One region of the Thiobacillus sp. SCN 63-57 genome, then DNA from elsewhere that is predicted to be linked to it. Evidence: riboswitches for the same ligand, from Rfam matches in the RefSeq annotation. Region 1 holds a riboswitch; the other holds the start of a gene.
What was found. Region 1 has a riboswitch for cyclic di-GMP ahead of ABT23_RS05940 (PEP-CTERM sorting domain-containing protein). Riboswitches for the same ligand answer to the same signal wherever they lie in the genome.
Positions count from the first base shown of each region.

Region 2: another riboswitch for cyclic di-GMP. It lies ahead of ABT23_RS10735 (DUF1631 domain-containing protein); the one in region 1 lies ahead of ABT23_RS05940 (PEP-CTERM sorting domain-containing protein).

Region 1 covers NZ_MEGP01000013.1:45,365-51,279, reverse strand. Annotated here, with positions in the region: gene ABT23_RS05950 (POTRA domain-containing protein) at 1-325, opposite strand, end outside; gene ABT23_RS05945 (hypothetical protein) at 588-2,042, opposite strand; gene ABT23_RS05940 (PEP-CTERM sorting domain-containing protein) at 2,103-2,888, opposite strand; cyclic di-GMP riboswitch class I at 2,968-3,050, opposite strand; gene ABT23_RS05935 (YkgJ family cysteine cluster protein) at 3,305-3,874, opposite strand; gene epsA (XrtB/PEP-CTERM-associated transcriptional regulator EpsA) at 4,100-4,879, opposite strand; gene ABT23_RS05925 (GGDEF domain-containing protein) at 5,074-5,915, shown strand, end outside.
Region 2 covers NZ_MEGP01000024.1:65,171-71,085, forward strand. Annotated here, with positions in the region: gene ABT23_RS10725 (hypothetical protein) at 1-149, opposite strand, end outside; gene mutY (A/G-specific adenine glycosylase) at 217-1,263, opposite strand; gene ABT23_RS10735 (DUF1631 domain-containing protein) at 1,342-3,558, opposite strand; cyclic di-GMP riboswitch class I at 3,636-3,727, opposite strand; gene ABT23_RS10740 (DUF1631 family protein) at 3,820-5,886, opposite strand.

The sequences.
Region 1 (5,915 bases):
CGATCACGCCCTCGGTTACCTTCAGCACCACCACGCCGTTGTTCACCTTTTGCTCCGGCACGCTGACATAGACCGTCAGATAGCCCGCATCGTGATAGGCCTGCTCAAGCGCGGCGCGCGCCTTCTCGACGTCGGCCACACTTTTACCCGGCCCAAGGAGCGGATACACCGCCTCCTCGATGGCCATCTGGGAGAGCACCGTATTGCCCTCGACCTGAAACTCAAGCAGATCCAGCTTGGGCGAGGTGGCGGTCTCGGGCGCGCCTAGGGCCATGCCGGACACACACGCCAGCATCAGCAGCAAGCCCCTCAGGCTAGCCCTCATCGTCACTTTTCCTCCGTGCATTTCGGACATGTCCGCGAGCAATCCAAAGGGACATGAGTGTAGGTAAAGGCTGTTTCAGTACGGCACGGCGACCATGAGCCATACGGCTCATCACGCAAGCCAATCCCTCCACGGGAAAGGCTTTCGTCAATTCAGATAGCCACTCCTAGCCCATAAAAAAACCTGCCCCGAGGGGCAGGTTTTGCCATGACTGGCAGGCGCGGCATTGCACCGCCCCCGGGTCGTTCAGACTACAACCCGATCAGGGGTTGATGTTGGTGGAGTAGTAGCTCATGGCCGGCTGGCAGCTGTTGGGGCCACCCGAAATGCTGCGGGTGTAGTACATCAGGGGCTGAGCTGCGACCGACGCTTCGGACGCCTCGGTGGCGGTCGGCGCGCCGGAAGCGGACGGGGCCAGGATGCCGGCGGGCTTGCCGAGCAGCGCGGTGGTGTTGAAGGTGTTGTTCAACGGGATCAGGACGGCCGGATCGTTGAAGCCGGTGATCATGGCGGTGCGCAGGGCGCCGACGTCGCCGCCAGGAGTGCCGATCGTGTTCATCGTGGCCTCGTACCAGAACGTGTAGCGACCCGTTGCCGTGTTGAAGGCAGTCGGGGCGATGCCGTCGATCTTGATGTGACGCTGATAGTCCTTGTTCAGGATCTTGTTGCCCGTCTTCGCACCGCCGGCGATGACATACTCGTCGGAGGTGTCGGTCGTGCTGGGCAGTTCCAGCGAGTTGATGCCGATCGCCCAGCGGCCATTGCGGTCGTGGTTGGTCAGGCAGGTTTCGACGTTGCCGCCACCGCTGCCTTCAAACACGCGGCCGCTGTAGCTGGCGGCGTTACAGGCGTTGGCCTTGTTGTTCACCTCGCCGTTGTCGCCAGGCACGAATCCAGCCACACCGTCGGTACAGGGGTCGTTCAGGAACTGCATGCGCGAGGCGGTTTGCGTGCCCGAGCTGATGACGCGGCGGGCGATATAGACGTTGTCGTCGCCGGCCGGGTTGGTCAGGCCAAGTTCACCCCAGCCCACCAGGTTGCCGGAGAAGATGGAGGCGATCTGCGACTTGCTGAGCGAGGGCATGCAGGCCTCGGTTTCGCTGCCCACGAAGCAGCTGGCGGGCAGCGCGCCGGAGGCGATTTGTGCGTCCTGCAGTGCGTTACGCAGACCCAGGGTCACCGGGGTGCCAAAGGTGGTGACGTTCAGCGGCGCAGCCACGAGACCGGCAGGAATAGCGCCCGTGAAGGCAAGTGCCTTCTTCAGGATCGCCGGCTCTTCGTCGGAGACGCCAATGTCGGCGACGCGGGAAGCAGTCAGTGCGCCGGTGACGGGATTTGCCTGGAACACGTTCGTAAACTGCAGGCCCGTGCCGGTCAGCTTGCTGATGCCGTTACCGGAACCACCGTTGCTGTTCTTGATGATGGCGACGTTGGTCTTGCCGAACGAGCCGGCGAAAGCGGTCTTGGGTTGGCAGACGACGGCGAACTGGTTGGTGTCGGTGCCGACGTCGTCGTAGGAAACCTGCTTGGTCGAATCGCAGAACACGCCCTTGGCCCAGGCCTTGAGCTGGTTGTTGGTGGCCGACGATCCGGAGATATAAATCGCTGCGGTGTTGGCGGCGGTGTAGCCACCGTCCGCAAAATTGTAGGCGAACGCGGAGCCGGACAACGCGACCAGGGCGCCGGACACGGCCAGGGTGAGGGTATTGAATTTCATGTCTAACCTTTCAGTGATTGGGTTGGCGGAACCGGGGTTCCGCCAGGAATGGAAATATGCTTAAACGAACTTGCGGCGTCGAACCATGAAGCCGACCAGACCCAGGCCGGCGAGCATCATGGCGTAGGTCTCTGCTTCGGGCACCGCTGCAACAGCGGTGTACGTCAGCACGCCGTTGCTGGCGAGCGTGAAGGTGTCAGCGTCACCGCCGAAGGCGAATGCCGTCGCGGTAGGAGTGTTGGTTGCCTTAGTCCCAGTGGAAACATACTGATAGAAGTTCATCGACTGCCCCAGGCCAGTAGTCAGAACCGAGGTCAATGACAAAACGCCTCCGTTGTCATCCCACGACGCGGAAGCTGCGTCTCCCGTAGTAATTTCGCTAAAACCGCAGCTCGAACAAGCAGCGCCATAAACAATACCGGTCAACTTATTGGCATTGCTTGCGAAGTTGCTCACGTTCTGGCCGTTAATGGCGTTGTCAACCGACTTGGTCGTCAGAACAGTGGTGCCCGTACCGCTCACCCCAACAGACGTTCCAAACACGCCCCAATGGATATTGGCGGTGTTAGCGATAGTCGAAACATAGGTCGTCCAGGCGCTGTTGCTGCTGAGGTCCCAACTGTTGTTGGCAGTGGTATTGAAGCCCGAGGCCAGACCCAGATCGAACACGGCGCTGTTGGTGGCCAGCGGGTTGGCTTCAGGCTCGTTGCCCACGCGGTCTTCAAAAACATACAGGAACAGGCTGCCGCTGGTGCTGGTGGTCGAAGAGGTCAAAGCGTGGGCCTGGCCGGCGATGCCCATCGAAGCGATGGCGGCGGCCATCGCGAATTTCAGAGTGCGGTTCATTAAACAAGCTCCTTTTTGGTGAGAAATCATTGGTCGGGGCAGCCCCCACGTTTGCGCGGTCGGCCCAAGAGGCCGCCCTGCCTGCAACCCGGCTTTCTTCGAACTTGCTGAAGACCCGTGGCTTTCCGGACCCGCCTCGCGACGGGGTTGGCGTAACGAGAAAATCTTCTGATCCCGCTGTGCGAAACAATAGGGGGGGCGTGTTACATGTATGCAGGGAGGACCGGCCGCTGAACTAATCCTTTCGGCTCATGTCGCAGGCTGGTTTTCCTGTTCGGAAGTCGTTCATGGATCGTGCGTTCGCTGATCCGAATGCTGGATAAAAACCCGGTTTCAGGACTTCATGAAGCGACCCCCAGAGCATTGGTGACTGTCTGGCTCAAGACGTAACCGACCCATTGACCGGGGCGAAGGCACTACTCCGGGTCGGCCAGGTCGCTTTCGTCGCTCATACGTTCGGCAGTCCATCGCGCGGGCTTGTCGGGATCGGCGTAGATCCGCTGCATCAGGGAATTGATTTCATACAGCTTCGAGTGCTTCGCCGCGCGGGTCACTTCGCGCACCGCGATCTCGACCATCTTCGGCGCCGAAAAGCGCTGCGGCATTTTGGATTTGTCCAGAAAGAAGTCGTGGCACGAGGACACCGAGCGGGAAAAATAGGAGCGGCAGGCCAAGGGCCGATTCTCATAGATGGCGCAACGCTCGTCGATCAGGAACGCGCAGGGCACGCTGGCCTGGTCGCTGGTCGGTGCGGCGGCACGGATGGATTCAATGACCCGGTCCTTCTGCCCTGCGTCCAGTTGTTCCTCCATGTACTGGACGACGAGCACGGCTTCCTTTTCAGTCAGGACGATGCGTTCGTCCTTGCAACAGTAATTGCAGCCCGCCCGGCAAGGAATATCGCCGGCCCTGGCAGCCATCTCGTCGATCTCGGCATCGGCCACGCGCAGCAGTTCGCGGTAGCGGTCGGCGAAACCTGGTGACACGGGGACGCTGGGCAAATTCCGTTTTCAGCCACACCTTGGTATTGGGTACGCGCATGGGAAACTTTCTTTCACGAGAGATAACCGATATCTCCGATATGCGGCATATCCTGCGGTCCTTATCGGATAGGTTTACCGAATGACTGTAAGGCGTTTCGATGACACGCCATGATGTATTACAAAGACTAATATGAGCCGTTCGGCTCACGCACAAACGCGTTACACACGCTATTGCATGTCGCCACGCGAGCCATGCGCATGCAGCAATCCCAGCGCAATGGCTTTGGCGACGGCCTGGCCGCGGGTGCGGACGACCAATTTTTTCATCGCGTGGCGCAGGTGGTTTTTGACGGTGAGCATGGACAGGCCGAGGATATCGGCGATTTCGTCGTTGGTCTTGCCGTCGCGTACCCAGGTCAGCACCTCGACCTCGCGCGCGGTGATGAGCCCGGCAGGCCGTCGGCTGAGCGTGCCGGTGCGCGATTCATGTGACAGCATGCGGGCCAGGGTGGCGAGCAGGTGCGGCAGCAGGATGTCGAGATACAGTTCGAGCCGGCTGTCGAACGGCACCCGCACGCGCGAGAAACTGGCGTAGCCCTTGATCTGGCCATTGGTCCAGCCCATGCCGTGAAAGGCGACATTCTTCAGTTCGAGGTCGGTCAGGCGAGCCGTCCAGTTGCTACTGTCTTCGTGCTGCCCGGCGATCAGGCGCGGTTCGCCGCAGGCCTGCCATTCCTGTGCCAGCTGGCTGATCAGACCATCGCCCGGGTGAATCACGCGGTGATAGTGGTCGTCCTTGAAATAGCGGCAGGCGGTAAAGCGCTGGTGCAGCAGGTAACCGCTCTCGTCCGCCACGCCGCACAGCAGGATTTCGTGCGGGATGAGCGACTGCACCGGGCCATGGATCCAGCTGAAAAAATGATGGCGCAACGTGACCCGCCGCGAGGCGAGCAGGATGCGCGCCAGATGGCCGCACTCTTCGTCGGTCAGTTCGTTGGTATTGTGCATGGACTCCCCTGTTGCGAGCAGAGAATAGGCACACGCCATGACAAGGGCATGAAGTTTTTTTGACGCCAGGAACCTTACGCCGCCCCGCGCACTCTTGCGCACCCCGTGACTTCAGCCCCACCCTGCCCTGGCTTCACACGCCCGTAACGCAGGCCACCTATCGTCGAGGGCCTACTTCCCCCTTATGTCCCCCTATGAGCCACGACGAATTACGCGTGCATCTGGACCACATCCTGGACAACGCACGCCTGATGACCCTGCTGCAACCGGTGCTCGACCTCGCCAACGGGCGCGTGATGGGATACGAAGCCCTCTCGCGAGGGCCGTCGAACAGCCCGCTGCACGCGCCGCAGGCGATGTTCCGCGTGGCCGAACAGCATGGCCTGCTGACTGCGCTGGACTGGGCCTGCGTCCACACGTCCCTCAAGACGTTTGCGCAATTGAAGCTGCCGGGACGATTGTTCGTGAACCTGTCGCCCGGTAGCCTCCTGGATGCGACCTTCGCACCGGAATCGGTGCTGGCGGCGTTGTCGGATGTCGGCCTGTCCAGCAGCCAGGTAGTGATCGAAATCACCGAGAATGCGACCGCGCTGGATTACGCCTTTCTGCGCAAAGCGGTCGCCGGCTTACGCGCGATCGGCATCGAGGTGGCCATGGACGATCTCGGAGAAGGTTTTTCCAGCCTGCGGCTGTGGTCCGAACTGAAGCCTGCCTTCGTCAAGATCGACAAACATTTCATCGCCGGGATCCACCAGGACCCCCACAAGATCCAGTTCGTGCGATCGATCCGGATGCTGGCCGAAGGCGCGCATTCCTGCGTGATTGCCGAGGGCGTGGAAAGTCCGTCCGAACTGGCCGTATTGAAGGATCTCGGCATCCGCTACGCCCAGGGCTACCTGATCGGACGCCCTTCTCCGGTACCGATCCGGTTGTTGTCACGCGAGGTGGAAGCCTGCCTGCAATCCGGCATCGTCAGCGTCTTTCCCATGCTCCAGGCACGCGACGGGCTGCACGTATCGGCCGACCGGCTCGTGGT
Region 2 (5,915 bases), on a different contig from region 1:
CGCAGGGTGTAAATGTTGCGCAGGGAGGTGATGCTGATGCTGTGGCCTTCAACGTCGGGATTGACGATGATTCCAGCTGATGCGGTAAGCGGGCTGAGCAGACATGTCAGCAACACCAGCCGCCAGAAAAAGAAATACGCTTGAGCCACTGGGCGTCGGAAGTTTGTTTTATCAGGTTGCCGCTTTATAGCATGGCAAATGCAGCACGGGCAGTAATCAGAGGATTCGTTTGTGGTCGAGTTGTCTGACCAGCGTACGTACGGGGGCGGGGAGCGCGGCATCCAGAGCGTCGGCCAGAGGGAGCCAGATCTGGCCGGGTGGTGTGTCGGGGCGTGGCGCCAACTGGAGCCGGACCGGCTGGATGTGTAGCTTGAAGTGGGTGAAGCTGTGTGTGAACTGCGGGAGCGCCTGCCTGGCCAGCGCGGTGAAGCCGAAGCGCTCGCGGCAGTGGCTGGCGGCGTCGACGTCGGGAGCCAGTTCGGGCAGGCTCCATAAGCCGCCCCAAATACCCTGCGAGGGACGCTTTTCAAGCATGAGTTCGCCGCGGTCGAGCAGCAGCAGCATCTGCACCTGCTTTTCCGGCAGTGCTTTCCTGGGGCGTGGTGTTGGCAATTCGTGGGCGCGGCCTTGCGTATGGGCGACGCAGTCGGTATTGACCGGGCAGACCGCACAATTTGGCTGGCTACGGGTACAGACGAGTGCGCCGAGATCCATCATGCCCTGGGTATAGGCCTCGATGGCCGTGTCGGGCAGCAACGACTCGGCCCGCGTCCACAGCGCCGACTCGACTTTCTTGTCGCCGGGCCAGCCAGCGATGCCGCCATGGCGTGCCAGGACGCGCTTGACGTTGCCATCTAGAATGGCGCAACGCTGGCTGAATGCCAGCGCTGCAATGGCCGCAGCGGTCGAGCGCCCCACGCCCGGCAGTTGCGCGATGGCGTCGGGCCGGGCCGGAAATATCCCGCCATGTCGGGTCACGACGGCGCGTGCCGCCGCGTGCAGATTGCGCGCGCGGCTGTAGTAGCCAAGCCCGCTCCACAACGCGAGCACGTCGTCTTCCTGGGCGGCGGCCAGGGCCGGCAGATCGGGGAAACGGGCGACAAAGCGCTCGAAATAGGGGATGGCCGTGGCAACCTGGGTCTGCTGCAGCATGATTTCCGACAGCCAGATACGGTAGGGATCGCGTGTGCCCTGCCATGGCAGGGTATGACGGCCGTGGTGCAACTGCCAGTGGATGATGCGGGACGCAAATGATTTTTTCACCCCGGCAGGGTAGCACCGTTTAGGGTACAAGCCGTGGCGAAAGGAGGGGCAAGCGAAGCCCGCGAGTCAGTTGCCTGCTCAGGCGTGGCCGAGTTTCTGGCGGAACAGGTTCATCAGCTTGCCGAACGCCGACTCGGTGATCGACTTGCGTTCGACCAGCACGGCTTCGCCGCGGCGCAGCTTGTCGGCCAGGCGATGCAGGCCGATGGAAAAGCTGTTCATGCCATCCTGATCCGAGAACAGGTAGGTGTTCTTGATGCTGCTGACCCAGCCCAGTCGTGCCCAGCGGAACGTGCCGTCATCGTAGTGGAATTCCACCCAGTCGCCCTTGTTCAGGGCAAGGGCGCGCTGGGTGAATTCGTCTTCCACTTCAGGCGTGGCCGGCTCGGCTTCGGCTGCCACGATCGGGGGGGCTTCCGGTACGGCAGGCGCGAGCGCTTCGATTTCTTCGGGGGTGATGTCGGGCAACGGAACCGGCTGGGCATTGGGCCGTACCGCGTTGGCGTGCAGGATGACCAGGGTGGCGAAGAAACGATCGGAGAGTTTTTGCGGCAGGTCGATTTCTGCCGTACCTTCACGCAGGCGCTTCAGCAGCCCGGGCAGAATGCGCACCAGCATCAGGCGTGCATCCATATCCGCCTTGGGTTGCACGCTCCAGACCAGTTCGCGCATGGTTTCGACATGGCTGTTGAAATGCGCGCCCTGCTCGCCTTCGCTGATGTAATCCTGGGTAAGCAACTGCGCCCAGTCGCGGCGCAGGAATTCGCGCACCGCATCGCCTGCCTGTTGGTCCTTGAGCGCGCGATTGATGAAATCATGCACGATGACCGGCGCGAGTTCGGCGCGTTCGCTTTGCTTGATCTGGGCGATATCCGGTTGCAGGCTGACATCCACCGTTTCCTCGAGCGTTTCTTCCAGAGTGGAGGCCATGGCCTCCAGCTCGATGGCAGCGGATTCGAATACGGCAATGTCCTGCTCGAAACTGTCCAGCACCCGGCTGACCACTTGCGAGATGGCATCGAGACGGGCATTACCCGTCTCGTTGTCGGGCAGGTGTACGGAAAGCGTGGCGATCGCATCCAGCATGCGGCGCACCGGATGATTCGACTGTGAGAAGAAATTGCGGTCCAGCATCGCCGCCTTCAGCACCGGAATCTGCAGGCGCGCAATTTGGGCCTTGAGGCGATCGGGGATGGAGGCTTCGTCGAACACCACGTCGAACAGCATGGCCACAGCGTCCACCAGCACCGCATCGAGCGGGCTGGCTGCCTGCATGACTGGGCTTTGCTGCAAGCTGCGCAGCACGTTGCTGACATTGGTGGCTTCCAGCAGGGGCAGTTCGAAGCGTCCGCCTCCGGGCAGCATGAGGGCGCCGGATTGAAGCTGGCTGAGCGAATCAAGCAGGCTGAAGCCGGCAAGCCCGGCCGACGCACTGCCACCGCCCGCACCGGTACCGGCGGCATATCCGCCTGTGGCCGGCGCGCCGCCATGCGCGAGCTGCTCGAACAGCCTGAACATGTCGCCGCCGGTTTGTCCCTGCATGGCAGGGCCCGTACCGGCAGAGGGTGTGCCGTGTTGGGCGGGTCCCGAGCTTTGTGCCCGGTTCTTCGCGCCGACTTTCAGGTCAGGCAGGATGCCGCGGTCGATCAGATGGCGGTTGATGGCCTGGTAGATGTGGGCGAGTTCGGTGGTGAGCACCAGATCGAACTGGTTCAGCAGAACGATTCGCACGTCCTGTTCCAGCTGCATGCGGGTGATGCCGTCGAGCATCGCTTCGCACAGCGCACGCGGGCCCAGCGGGTTGTCGTTCTCGGCCAGATCGCTGCGGCCCAGCAGATGGGCAATACGAGCATCCAGGGCAACCAGTTCCTCGGCGCAGTTGAAGCGCAGTCGCGAGGTGGCTTTATCGACTGCCAGCGTGATTTCGAAATCCTGGTCGTCCACCAGGGACAGTTCGAGCAATTCGCTGCCGGTCGTTTTCTCGCGATTGAGCGCAAAATCGCTGAAGTTCTGGCAGTAGGCGTCCTTGCAGGCACTCAGTAATTCGTTGGCCTGCTTGTTGAGGATGCCCTGGGCGCCGTAATACGTATTGCGTGTGTCCAGCAAAGGCGAACGGTCGGCCATTGCCAGCAGGGTGTTTTCCATGGCCTCGGTCTGCCGAGTCAGCACACGGGTCGCACCTTCGATCAGCAGGTCGCGGCAGCCGTGCAGGACGGACAAAGTCTCGGCGGAGACCTGCGCACGGCGCGCTCGCTCGAATTGATTGAGGTTAACTACGACTGAATTGTCTGGCATCTCGCGCTCCATGGGGATCACCTCGCGGTATCGGCGGCTGGCCGGCCAACGGAGGGTGTACGCGTGACAGGAGTACTGCCGGCGGCCCCGCTATCTCGTCAGCCGGATGTGGCGGGCGAGACCGGTAACTTTGCGTCCCTGCCTCGCGGCGGGTTTGCCCTGTTCGGTGGTCGGCGATTGCGCCGAAAAATCGACACACAACCGCATAACTGACCTATCGGCCAAGCTGAACGAAACTTGAGTGTAGTCGAAGCCGAAATATTAAGCGCGACCGTTTACCAAGCTGTCCTTAAGGCGCAGCATGGCATTTCGGGTTAGTGACTGCTCCGGAATCCGAGCCCGGCCGGTCCGGATTTCCACCGCGAGTCCCTCGCAATCCAGTGAAAAGCGCTGCTCGCCTTCGCTGTCACAAAACAGCAGGTAGCCACGTACGCCGACCCAGGCCACGCGGGCAGTCGCAAGACCCTCGTAAGGCGGGTCGAAATCCACCCAGTCGCCCTCGATCAATTGTTGCGCCTGCAGCAGGGCGGGATCGTTTTCCTGTGGGGCCGGCACCTGGTCGGCCAACGATTCGATTTGCGCTTGCGAGATGCGCTTCGGGGTAAATGTGCTCACCCGCGCTTCGCGATGTCCCAGGGCAGGGCGGATCCAGCATTCCTGAGTGGCCGTGATGGCGCTGAAGAAATCTTTCAATTGCGCTGGTTCGGCCCCCTGGGCCAGGAGGCCCTGCCGCAATGCGGCATTGATGGCGGGGATCGATTGCAGTCGGGTTTCGCGCGTGGTATCGCTGTCGGGCGTCTGCAGGCTGAGGAAAAGATTCTGCAGGGTCTGGCAGGCCGCCCGCCAGTCGGGGCCTTCGCCGGATTCGGCCATGTACAGGGAGGCCATATGCGGAACCCAGGCGGTTTCCAGCCGCCGCAGGACGGATTCCGGGGCAGGATAGCGTTCGGTCAGGTCATTCAGGTTTTCCAGCGCCAGCAGCGTGCCCAGTTCCTGCCGCTCGATCTGCTCCAGATGCGCGACTTCAGCATTCAGTGCGACTTCCGTGCGCGCATCCTCGCCCGCCAGCCAGACGGCGAGTGCGCTGTGTGCCCGGGCAAAAGCCTCGTTCGGGTGATCGGCGTCGTCGAGAACGGTGGCGCAGGCGGTATGGATTTGCTCGAGCGCGCTGTGGTGCGTCGCGTCGCCTTCGGGAAAGCGTCGGGAGAACTGGCCCATCAGGTCGATCAGTTGGCGTGCCGGGTGTTGGTCGTCGCTGAAAAACTCGGGCGAAATGAGCGCCACCCTGAGGGCCGGGATCTGCAGGTGCGCGATCTCGACCTTGTAGTTCGGCGAGACGGCGGGATCGTCGAGGATGAATTCGAACAGGCCTGCCAAGGCATCCAGTATGGCGAGATCGAATGCACCGGTGCCGGCTTGGCGTGCATCCTGCTGCAGTTGTCGCAGGACCAAGGACGGTGTTTCGCCGCCGGCGCTTGTGGGTCCGGGGGGGAAGGCATGCCAGTCGGCCAGGCTGTCGACCAGGCTGTCGACCAGGCTGCGCGGCGGGGCACCCTGGAGCAGCCCGGTTGAAGACCCTCCGCTTGCTGGGCCTGTTCCTCCGGCGGCGGAGGCGGACTGGATATGCGCCAGCACAGCGTGTCCTACGTCAGGCTCGCTTCGTCGGGACGGGGATGGACGGGGGGCATCCGGCACCGGAAGGTCGGGAAGATCGACCATGCTGAGAAATTGATTGAGCGCCGTGTAAGTGTGTTTCAGCGTATCGAGCAGCGGCGCGCGTACGCATTCGAGCAAAAAGGTACCGCATGCCGAACTCATGCCTTGCGAATCAAGTGCGCGTGAAAGGGCGCGAACGACCGGAAGCGGGCCGTAGGCATCGGGATGGTTCGTGTTTTTTTCCTGCTTGGCCCGTTGCACCGCCTGGATGCGGCGGAACAGCGGCAGCATGTCGGCGCGCAGCGTTTCGGTCATGTCGGCAGCAAGCTTCTCTTCGGCCAGTTGACGCTTGAGCGTGTCGTCGTCCACCAGCTGCAGTTCGGGCGCAGGATCGCCGTGGTGACGGGGAAATGTCTCGGGCCGGGCGAGGTGGCGGCGAAACTGGTCGGCAAACGCGGTGGACAAGGCTTCCGGACTGGTGTTGAGCAGGTCGAGACAGGTTTGTCCGGTGGCGACGTGCGGGGTGTCCATCCGGTCGGCCAGCACCCGGAAGATGGTGTCCTGGATCGCGGTGCGACTGCGCTGGAAGAAATTGTCCAACGCCTGCGTCATGCGCGCATCGACCTCGTGCAGCAAGGCGTCGGGGGAGGACGGGGCGGGCTTGGTATTCATGGCCTTAACACTATCAGGAGTTACCCCAA